Regions from separate parts of the Sorangium sp. So ce367 genome, predicted to be linked through region 2. Evidence: riboswitches for the same ligand, from Rfam matches in the RefSeq annotation. Region 2 holds a riboswitch; the other holds the start of a gene.
The links. A riboswitch is a leader RNA that binds a small molecule or an ion and turns the genes downstream of it on or off. The one in region 2 is predicted to bind cobalamin.
Positions count from the first base shown of each region.

Region 1: linked by a shared signal. The riboswitch ahead of WME97_RS01370 (energy-coupling factor ABC transporter permease) and the one ahead of WME97_RS21285 (TonB-dependent receptor) in region 2 are both predicted to bind cobalamin.

Region 1 is NZ_CP150334.1:344,734-350,321, reverse strand. Features, by position in the region: gene WME97_RS01375 (enoyl-CoA hydratase/isomerase family protein) at 40-867, shown strand; cobalamin riboswitch at 2,026-2,233, shown strand; gene WME97_RS01370 (energy-coupling factor ABC transporter permease) at 2,332-3,045, shown strand; gene WME97_RS01365 (hypothetical protein) at 3,042-3,383, shown strand; gene WME97_RS01360 (CbiQ family ECF transporter T component) at 3,373-4,122, shown strand; gene WME97_RS01355 (energy-coupling factor ABC transporter ATP-binding protein) at 4,119-4,940, shown strand; gene WME97_RS01350 (CbiX/SirB N-terminal domain-containing protein) at 4,916-5,588, shown strand, end outside.
Region 2 is NZ_CP150334.1:5,578,328-5,583,915, forward strand. Features, by position in the region: gene WME97_RS21280 (hypothetical protein) at 1-787, opposite strand, end outside; gene WME97_RS21285 (TonB-dependent receptor) at 781-2,811, opposite strand; cobalamin riboswitch at 3,019-3,245, opposite strand; gene dhbC (isochorismate synthase DhbC) at 3,488-4,756, shown strand; gene WME97_RS21295 ((2,3-dihydroxybenzoyl)adenylate synthase) at 4,753-5,588, shown strand, end outside.

The DNA.
Region 1 (5,588 bases), 5.2 Mb from region 2:
GCGCTTCCCCCCGGCGCGGGGCGCTGCTAACCACGCTCCATGACCGCTCAAGAACAGCAGCCGGGGGCCCCTGCTCGCGGTACGCTCCAGTTCGTCGCCGTCGAGCGCGCGGATCACGTCGCCATCGTGACCATCCAGCGGCCCGACAAACTCAACGCCCTGAACCCCGCCGTCCTCGGCGAGCTCACCACGGCCTTCCGCGACCTCCTCGCGCCCGCCGACGGCAACGAGGTCCGCGCGGCGGTGCTGACCGGTGCCGGCAAGGCGTTCGTCGCCGGCGCCGACATCGCGGAGATGGCGACCATGAACAGCATCGCCGCGAAACGGTTCGCCGACGCAGGCCACCGGCTCGCCGAGCTCATCGAGACTGCCCCCTTCCCCGTGATCGCCGCCGTCAACGGCTTCGCGCTGGGCGGCGGCTGCGAGCTCGCCCTCGCATGCGACTTCATCTACGCCGCCGAAGGCGCCAAGCTCGGCCAGCCCGAGGTGAACCTGGGCGTCATCCCGGGGTTCGGCGGGACCCAGCGGCTGCTGCGACGGGTCGGGCCAGGACGCGCGCGCGAGCTCGTCTATTCAGGAGACATGATCACCGCCCAGCAGGCGCTGTCGATCGGGCTCGTCAACGCCGTCTTCCCGGCGACCGAGCTCCTCGCGCGCGCCCGCGAGACCGCCCTCAAGATCGCCTCGCGCGGGCCGCTCGCCGTCGCCGCCGCCAAACGCGTCCTCCTGCGCGGCGAGAGCCTCGACCTCGCCGCCGCCAACGAGCTGGAAGCCCAGGCATTCGCCGCGCTCTTCGGCAGCGAAGATCAACAGCTCGGAATGAAAGCGTTCCTGGCGAAATCGCAGGCCACATTCACGGGCAAGTGAAGGCTCGGGAGGCGCGAACCGCGCGCTCGACGGCAAAAAAAATACCGCGCATCACGCTGGAGGGGGGCCCAGAATGACCGCGGCAGGGACACCGCGCCGGAGCCTTGAACGTCCGCCACGGTGCGAAGAAAAAAGACCGCATGCGCTCCGGGCTGGGGGGTCCGCGCCGGTGCGCATGCGGTAGTCAGATTGTGGCATCCGCATGCGCGTTGTCGATAACAAAGTGCAATGACTGCACGCCGAGCGAGCAGAGCGCTCCAGACACGAAGGCGGCCAGGCGGGCGCGCGACCCACACACACCAGCGCTGCGGGAATTCACGTTCGAGCCGGGCATACCCCTCCACCGGAGACAGCGCTCAGCGCAGCGTTCGCCGTGCATTCCGAGACGAGCGAACACGAAATCCCTCATCTCTTCAATAAGAGATGCCACGAGGCAGCGGGCCGTACACCGGACGCCTGCTCCCGAGTAAAGAGCCAGGACGAACAAAGCACACTGCGGAAAGAACGCGCCTGCGCCTTGTATTCAAGCGCACGAGAGACCTCGCTCAGGCGCAGCCCGCGACAGGCGCTGCACCCGCGCGGCGATAAAGTAAACAGATTTTCTCTAAGAGGGACATAATCCAAGACGTGTGCTCGACGATTCTTCGCGTGATGCGTCTGGGTCAATTTCTCGGCCTCGGCCATCGCATCACAGGGCCTCGATCGCTCGTCGGCGCGCCCATGTCTGCTCGATGGGGGCGCCGACGGGCGCGCGGCGCGCCTCGGCAGTGATGGCTTCGTGCGCCTCGGCAGTGCCCGCGAGGGCGAGGCGTCCACAAGCGGCAGGCATCACCGCCGCACCGACGCCGCGGACGAGGGCGCTCGCGGCGGGCCGGACCGCGCAAGGCGGAAGCTCGCGCCCCCGGTCGACCCACCCGGGTTCGCCCGGTCCGCGCGCCCGGGGTCCGCACCCCGGTACGCGCCCGGCTCGCGCGATCGCGCCGCCTGGATACACGGGCCGACGCGCGGGGCACCGCGCGCGAGGTGGAGCTGACCCGCGCTCGACGGGGAGCTCGTCCGACACGCCATGCCACAGGCAGCGCCCGCCGAGCGCCTCCTCCGCGATCGGGGCGCGACGTCCTTGACGCCGGGCACAAAACGGGATTACCGAGCACCGGCCTGACAATCCATTCCTCGGGTGCCCTCCGGGGCATAACAGGGAAGCCGGTGCAAAACCGGCGCGGTCCCGCCACCGTGAGTGGGGAGCTGCCTCCGAAGACCACTGGGCCCCATTAGAAGAGGCCTGGGAAGGTGGACGCAGCGCTGGGAGCTCGATCAGCTCCCTGAACCCATGAGCCGGGAGACCTACCCGAGCCTCCCACGAGGTGCAGCTTGCGCACGTCTTCGTGGCGTTCGGGTGCGGACTTCACCCGGAGCGCCGAAATCGGTCTTCACGGCCGCGCATTGTCGATCGCCGCCGTGTCCCTGGGGACGCTCCTCGCGCCCCGGCCCGCGGCCGCGATGCACCTCGCGGAAGGCGTCCTGCCGCTCGGCTGGTGCGCCTTCTGGAACGCGCTCGCCCTGCCCTTCGTCGCGATCGCCCTCCACCTGCTCCGGCGCCGCACCGAGCAGGACGCCTTCTACAAGCCGTTCGTCGGGCTCATCGCGGCCGCCGTCTTCGCGATCTCGTGCATGCCCGTGCCGGTGCCGACCGCCGGGACCTGCTCCCACCCGTGCGGCACAGGGCTCGCGGCGGTGCTCATCGGCCCCTGGATGACCGTCCTCGTCACCGTGGTGGCGCTCCTTATCCAGGCCCTCTTCCTGGCGCACGGCGGCATCACCACGCTCGGCGCCGACGTCGCGTCGATGGGCATCGCGGGCGCCTTCACCGGATATTTCGCCTTCCACCTCGCGCGGCGCTGCGGCGCGAACCTCTGGGTCGCGGGGTTCCTGGCGGGCGTGACGTCGGACTGGGCAACCTACGCCACCACGGCGCTCGCGCTCGCGCTCGGGCTCTCGGGCGAGGGGTCGGTGACGTCCATGTTCACGGGCGTCGCCCTGGCCTTCGTCCCCACCCAGCTGCCGCTCGGCCTGCTCGAGGGCGTCATGACCGCGGGGGCGCTCGCCTTCCTGCGCGCCCGGCGGCCCGACATCCTGGACCGGCTCCAGGTCGTCCGGCTCGCCCCGGGGGCGTCGTGACGCGGCGGCTCGGACAGCGCCCGCTGCCAGCGCCGCTCGCGCGGCGCGCGTGCGCGGTGGCGCTCCGGCTCGCCGCTTCCCTCTGGCTCGCCGCCTGCGGCAACGCGTCCTGGGACGGCGTCGACGAGGCCGTGGTGCGCCGCGTCGCCGAGGACGCAGGGCGCCACGACACGGGGCCGCTGTTCGCGGGCCTCGAGGGCGACCTCCTGCTCTTCGCGTTCCTCTGGGCCGGGCTCCTCGCCGGCTTCGCCCTCGGCTATTTCTCGCGCGTGCTCTTCGTCGAGCGCGCGGGCGCGCCCGCGGTCAAGGCCGGCGGCGAAGGCCTCCGTGCGGACTGACCCGCCCCCGCGGCTCCGCGACGTGGACGCCCGGCTCCGCCTCGGGGCCGCCGTGGCGGCGTGCTGCGTCGCCGCGGGCGCGCGCTCGCCCGCCACGCCGGCCGCGCTGCTCCTCCTCGCGTGCGCGGCCCTCCACCTCCAGGGCACGCCGGCGCGCGCCGTCCTCCGCGCCGCCGCGCCCGCCGCGTGGATCGGAGCGGTCGCGGCGGCGCTCGCGCTCGCGCTCACGCCGGGGGCGCCGCTCCTCCCCGGCGCGCCGTTCCCCGTCGACGCGATCACGGCCGAGGGGGCCCACCGCGCCATGGCCATCGGCGCGCGCGTCCTCGCGGCGGCCGCGGTGCTCCGGTGGCTCGCCGGCGCCGCCGCGCCCGCCGAGATCGAGGCGGCGCTCGCCGGGCTCGGCGTCCCCGCGGCCCTCGTCGAGCTGCTCGCGCTGACCCGGCGCTTCGCCGGCGTGCTCCAGCGCGCGGCCGACAGCGCGTGGAGCGCCGCCGCGCTCCGCGGCGGGTTCACCCGCCCCGGGGCCGCAGCGCGCTCGGCCGGCGCCGTCGCGGGCGTCGTGGCGCTCCGGACGCTCGAGCGCTCCGAGAGCGCCGCGCTCGCGATGCAGCTCCGCGGCTACCAGGGGAAGCTCCCCGTCGCCGACCGAAGGACGAGCGCGCCCGCCGCGAACGTCGCGTTCGCCGCCGCCGCCCTCGCGGCCCTCGGGCTCAGCGTCGCCGCGGGAGAGGCCGGATGATCGCGCTGCGCGCCCCCCGGCTCGGCTACCGGCTCGGCGAGCCCGTGCTGCGCGACGTGCGCCTCGACGTCGGCGAGGGCGAGTCCGTGGCGGTGCTCGGCGGCAACGGCGCCGGCAAGACCGCGCTGCTCCGGACGCTCGTTGGGCTCCTCCCGGCGCCCGGCGGCGGCGTCGAGATCGCGGGCCGCCGCGTGGGCTCGCCCTCGGACGCCGTCGCCGCGGGCGCCGCGCTCGTGCTCCAGGACCCGGACGACCAGCTGCTCGGCGCGACGCTCCTCGACGACGTCCTGTTCGGCCCGCGAAACCTCGGCCTGCCCGCGCCCGAGGCGCGCCGCCGCGCCGAGGCGGCGCTCGCCGCCGTGCAGATCGCCCACCTCGCCGATCGGGCCATCGAGGCGCTGAGCTTCGGCGAGCGCAAGCGCGCGTGCATCGCCGGGATGCTGGCGATGCGCCCGCGGGTGCTGCTGCTCGACGAGCCGACCGCGGGGCTCGACCCGGAAGGCGAGCTCGCCCTGTGCCAGACGCTGCGCGCGCTCTCCGAGCAGCAGGGGACCACGCTGGTCACCGCGACCCACGCGGTGGATCTCGTGCCGCTCTTCGCCTCGCGCGCGGTCTTGCTGGGCGACGGCCAGGTCCTCGCGGACGGGCCGCCGCGGGAGGTGTTCGCGCGGGGGGAGCTCCTCGCGCGGGCGCGGATGCGGCGGCCGTGGGTCGCCGAGCTCTGGACCCGGATGAGCCCTGTGCCGCCGCGGGGCGGCGCGGGCCTCCCGCTCACCCTGGAGGAGGCGCTCGCGTGCATGACGACGGTCTCCTGCTGATCGGCCACGGCAGCCGCGACGCCGCGTCGAACGCCGAGTTCGAGGCGATCGTGGCCGATTACGCCGCGGCGCGGCCCGAGATCGCCGTGCAGCACGGCTACATCGAGCTCGCGACGCCTCACCTCGCCGACGCGCTCGCGGCGCTCGCGGCGCGGGTGTCCCGCGTGGCGGTCGTGCCGCTCTTCCTGTTCGCGGCGGGGCACGTGAAGAACGACATCCCGATCGCGCTCGAGCGGGCGCGGGCCGCGCACCCGGGCGTGCGCTTCTCGGCGGCGCGGCCGCTCGGCGTGCACCCGGCGCTCGCGGAGATCGCGTTCGAGCGCGCCGCGACCGCGCTGCCGGCCGACCCGGCCGCGCGGGCCCGGTCGGCGCTCGTCGTCGTGGGGCGCGGGTCGAGCGACCCCGACGCGAACGGCGATTTCTGCAAGACGGCGCGCCTCATCGGCGAGGGCCGCGGGCTCCAGCTCGTCGAGCCGACCTTCATCGGCGTCACCCGGCCCTCGGTCGAGGAGACGCTGGAGCGGGTCGCGCGGCACCGGCCGGAGCGCGTCGTGGTGGTCCCCTACTTCCTCTTCGCCGGGCGGCTCATGACGAAGCTCGCCGAGCAGGTCGAACGCTTTTCATCGACGTACCCGTGGATCCGGGCGT
Region 2 (5,588 bases):
TCGAGCAGGCGACCGCCAGCCGCTCTCCCGAGGGCGACACGGCGAGGCGCCCGCAGCCGTAGAGCCCCTGCACGTCGACCGTCCATATGACAGCGGCCTCCGCCGGCGAGACGCCAACGAAGCGCCCTTCACCCACGGTCGAGAGGTCCGCGGCGAGCCGGCCGAGGGCCACGACAACGTCGTCACCGACGCGCGCCATCCCCGACGGGCGCGGCAGGAGCCCCTCTTCCTCCTCCGGCAGGGCGATGCGCCCCGCGATGGAGTACTCCTTCGTGTCGATGATCAGGACATCGCCGCCCTCGTCGAACGGCTCCACGCCCGGGCTCGGGTTGCTCCCGTAGCGCGACACGAGCGCGCGGTCCGCCCCCACCTCGATGTAGTCCTGAGGGTTCGACTCGAACCCCTGCCCGACCGGGAGCTGCGCGAGGACCTCGGCGGTCTCGAGATCCATCCAGGTGATCACGTTCGTGCCGAACCGATCGAGCAGGACCACGCGGCCGGACGGCGGCGCCGCCCTCGGGACGTCGACGTCGCCGGACAGCGCGAGGCTGAGCCCCGGCTTCGCCGCGCCGCTCGACACGAAGGAGGGCGACAGGGTGGTCCCGTCGAGCTCCGACACAGCGATGTTCGTCGACTGGTAGTCGCTCGTCACGATGACCACGCCGCTCTCACACCCGTCGCCGTCGCCGCCGCCGTGGACGCCGCCCGTCGACGGCGGCGGCGAATCCACGTTGCACCCGAGGATCGGAATCGAGATCGCGAACGCAAACAGACTGATCTTCACCATGTTGACTCCAGTGTGAAAAACACGCTCCGCCCCGGGAGCGGAAACCCGACGACATCCGTGCGCCGCGCGTCCAGGAGGTCCGCGACGCGACCTCTCACCGCGAGGTGCCCGCCGAGCCACCTCGCCTCCGCGTCGAGGTCGAGGGTCGCTTGCTCCGCGATCACGCCGAGCCCGGCGGGATCGGCGTACCGGCTCGACTGGTACACGGCCCGGATCTCGCCCGACGCGCCCGAGAACACGCCGCCGCCCGGGCGCTTCCACTCGGCGTGCAGGCGCGGCGCGACGACGAGGCGCGAGCGGAACGGGAGGAGGTCGTTCCTCGTCGTCCGCCCCGCCGTCGTGTCCCGCGGATCGAGCAGCGTCGCCGCGATCTCGGCGCGGAGGAACGGGGTCACCTCGACCCCGGCCAGGAGCTCCGCGCCCACGACGCGGGCGCGGCCGACGTTGTACGGGCTCACGTAGCCCTGGCCGGACTTCTCGTACGCGACGAGCCCGGAGACCGCGCTCCCGAACGCGAACACGTCGATGAAGGCGCCGCGCAGCACGGCGCCGCGCCCCGTCTGCGCCCGGATCCCGGCCTCGATCGTGGCGCCCGACTCCGGCTCGAGCTCCGCGTTGCCGTGGACGACGCCGGAGACGCCGTACACCTCGCCGAGCGTCGGGACGCGGACGTAGCGGCCCACGGTCGCGAGGAGCCGGAGCCTGTCGCTCCCCGCCTCCACGCCGACCCGCCCGGTCGGGACGAGCACGTCGCAAGGGCGCTCGCGGTCGGCCCCGGTGGCGTGGCACTCCCCGCTCGCGAGGGCGTGCAGCGCGAGCCCCTCGCCGAGGCGCGCCTCCGCGCTGACGGCGCCGCGCGCGAACGAGCGCCGCGTCCGCGCGAGCGGTACGTCGTCCGGCGCGCGTGAGATGCCCTCGCGCGCGACCGAGAGCACGGGCCGCACACGGAGCCGGTCGGCGAAGGAGAGCGTCGCCCCGAGCGTCTGCTCCAGGCGGCGGCCGGCGAGCCGGAGCTCAGGCGTCTGCAGCGCGAGCTCGAAGAGGGGGTCGTGGACCTCCGACCGCGCCTCGATGAACGAGGTGCGCGCCTCGAGCGTGTGCTGCGCCTCTCCGCCGAACGGCACCCGCGCCGCGACGGACGCCAGCGCGCGCCGCGACTCCCCCCGCGCCTCGCGGGACGGCAGGAGCGCGAGCCTCGGCACGCCCTGCTCGCGGCCTGTGCCGTTCGCGATCACGTCGACGATCGCGCCGCCGCCGAGCTCGACGCGCGCGAGCGCCCACGCGTCGATCGTGCGCACGTCGGCGTTCTGCCGGCGCTCCACGGTGTCGTCGCTCTCGTCGAAGAGCGTCCCGCCATCGTTGACGAACGCGTAGCGGTTCTCCGCGGCCTCCGCGCTCACCCCGACGATCGCGCTCACCGGGCCCGCGCTGGCGCCAGCGAACGCCCACCCGCGCCGCGCGCCGAGCGAGCCCGCCATGGCGCCCACGCCGGCCGTCGTCCGGGAAGGCCGCCGCGGCTCGAAGAAGATCGCGCCGCCCGGGCCGAGGCGGTCGGCCTCGATGGGCGCGTGGCCGCGGTAGATCTCGATGCGCTCGATGAGCCAGAGGGGCACGAGGGAGAGATCCGCCGTCCCCACGACGTCGTCGTTCAGGCGGACGCCGGCGAGGTACACCGGCGTCTGCGTGGCGGTCGCCCCCCGGAGGGCCGCTGTCGCCGGCCCGCCGAAGCCGCCCGACTCGATGATGAGCACGCCCGGCTGCGTGCGGAGCACGTCCGCCGCCCCGAGCCCCGCGCCGGTGAGGCGCTCGCGGCCCAGCACCGACCCCGCGACGGACCTGTCCTTGGGCGGCGCGGGCGCGCGCATGTGATCCCCCTCGACGCGCACCTCCAGCGGGTCTGCACCCGGCGGAGCGGCAGCGGGATCACCCCCCTGCTCGCCCGCAGGCCGGCGCGGATCGTCGGCGCGGGCGGCAGGCGAGGCTGCCACGGCGCTGCAGGCGGCGAGCGAGAGCCAGCGCGCCACGCCGGCGCTCCGGCGCCGACGCGACCGACGATCAGAGGAATCAACCATTCACGCGCCGCCTGCCCGCGTCGACCCAGCGCTGCTCCGGGTGAGCTGAGAGCCGAAGCGAGGGGGCTGCGTGACGGGCCACGGCACCGCGCGCGAGCGAGGTGGTCGAGAGCCTGGGCGCCTTCCCCTCGAAGGCTCAGGTCAGCGCGCGCCAGCGCACCGGCGCGCGCACCTTCGGCAGGTCTTCGGACTCACGGGCGCTGCGGCCGTCGCCGGTCGCTCTCCTACACATCACCGCTTCCCAGGCTGCTCTGGTGCATGCCCAGTGCTTCTTGGTGATGGTCGTTCCCGTTCACCGCTGCGGGGGCAGTCCCGGATTCTCACCGGGTTCCCTTTTCAGCTCGCCAGGGGATGGCCGGACGAGCACCGATGGCGGGGCGACTCGTCGCACCCGTCACGCAGGATGTCAACGCTGAAGCGAAGGCCCGGAGCGCCCCGTCCGCGAGCCCACCGGCGACGCACACCCGAGACAGAATCGGGAGTCCCTTGACAGTCTTGCACGCGCGTGCCATGAGTTACTTGAAACTGATTTTCTTTATCAGTTGTCAGAGACGAGCGGCCCGAGACCTGACGTCCAGCGCCCGATGACCTGAGCCCACGTGGCTCTCGACGCCCATCGGAGCTGAATGTGACGAGTTCCATCTCGATACCGGCCTCTGTCGGGCTGCCCGCGGTGAACGCAGGGCAGCTGTTGAAGCAATACACCCCTGAGTCGGCGTTCTTCTTCGCGTCGCCGACACGCACGCTCCTCGCGCAGGGCGTACACGACATGATCCTCGAGCCGAACGGCGCGGATCAGGGCGATCGCCTCGCGGACCGCGTCACGAGGGTGCTCGCGTCGGCGTCGAGGGCCGGCGCCGGCCAGGGCTTCCCCATGGTGGTCGGCGCGGTGCCGTTCAACAGCACGTCGCCGGCGCACCTCATCGTGCCGAGGGCGATCCAGAGCGCGGGCCCGCTCAATTACACGTCGGAATCGCCGCGGTCGCACCTGCCGATCACCATCCAGGAGCTGCGCCAGGTCCCCGAGCCCCGCGACTACGTGCGCGGCGTCGAGACGGCGGTGGGCCTGATGCGGTCCGAGGCGCTGAGCAAGGTGGTCCTCTCCAGGATGCTGGAGATGGTCCTGCGAGAGCCGGTCGATCTCCGCCTCGTCCTCCAGCGCCTCTCGCAGCAGAACCGGAACGGCTACACCTTCGCCGCCAACCTCTCGGATCCCACGGCGGGGCTCTCCAGCTCCGAGCGCGGCGTCTCGACCTCGCGCGCGCGGACGCTCATCGGCGCGAGCCCGGAGCTGCTCCTGTCCCGCTCCGGGCTCCGGGTGATCGCCAATCCGCTCGCCGGCTCCGCGGTCCGCAGCCCCGACCCCGACGAGGACCGCCGGCGGGCGATCGCCCTGCTCGCGTCCGAGAAGGACCGGCACGAGCACGCGATCGTCGTCGACGCCGTCGCCGCCGCGCTCCGGCCGTTCTGCCGGCGCCTGAGCGTCCCCGACGAGCCCTCGCTCACGCAGACCCCCACGCTGTGGCACCTGTCGAGCCGGCTCACCGGGGAGCTGCGCGATCTCTCGATCTCCTCGATGAAGCTGGCCACCGCGCTGCACCCGACCCCCGCCGTGTGCGGATACCCCACGGACCGCGCCCGCGAGGCCATCGGGGCGATCGAGCGGTTCGATCGCGGGTTCTTCACGGGGCTCGTGGGCTGGTCCGACGCGAGCGGCGACGGCGAGTGGGCGGTCGTCATCCGCTGCGCCGACGTCGCCGGCCGGGCGCTCCGCCTCTATGCCGGGGCCGGGATCGTCATCGGCTCGAACGGCGAGCACGAGCTCGCCGAGACCACCGCCAAGCTCGGGACCATGCTGAACGCGCTCGGCCTCAACCAGGCGCCGGAGAGGGCATGATCGCTCCTGAGGAGAGCCGGCAGGCGCCCGCGGAGGCGCGACCGCAGGCGCTCGACGGCTGGACTCCGTGGCCGGCCGAGATGGCCGCTCTCTACCGGCGCGCCGGCTACTGGCGCGGCGAGACCTTCGGGCGCCTGCTCCGCGAGCGGGCCGCGCGACACCCGGATCGGATCGCGCTCGTCAGCGGCGATCGCCGGCTGAGCTACGGGGAGCTCGATCGGCGCGCCGATCGCCTCGCCGCGGGCCTGCTGCACCTCGGGCTCCGGCCGGGGGATCGCGTCGTGGTCCAGCTCCCGAACATCGCGGAGTTCTTCGAGGTGTGCTTCGCGCTGTTCCGGCTCGGGGCGCTCCCCGTGCTGGCCCTGCCCGCGCACCGGCGCGCCGAGATCGCGTACTTCTGCGAGCACACCGAGGCGGTCGCGTACGTCATCGCCGACCGGGACGGCGGGTTCGATTACCGCGCGCTGGCGAGCCAGATCCGGCGCGACGTCAGGACCCTGCGGCACGTGCTCGTGGCCGGCGAGCCGGGCGAGCACACAGCGCTCTCCGCCCTGGATCGGGAGCCCGTGGAGCTCCCGGAGCCCGCCGCGGGGGACGTCGCCTTCTTCCAGCTGTCCGGCGGGAGCACCGGCGTACCGAAGCTCATCCCGCGGACGCACGACGACTACCTCTACAGCGTGCGGGCCAGCGCGGAGATCTGCGGGCTCGACGAGGGCAGCGTCTACCTCGCCGTCCTCCCCGTCGCGCACAACTTCACGCTCAGCTCGCCCGGGAGCCTGGGCGTGCTCCACGCCGGCGGCCGCGTTGTGCTCTGCCGCCGCCCCAGCCCGGA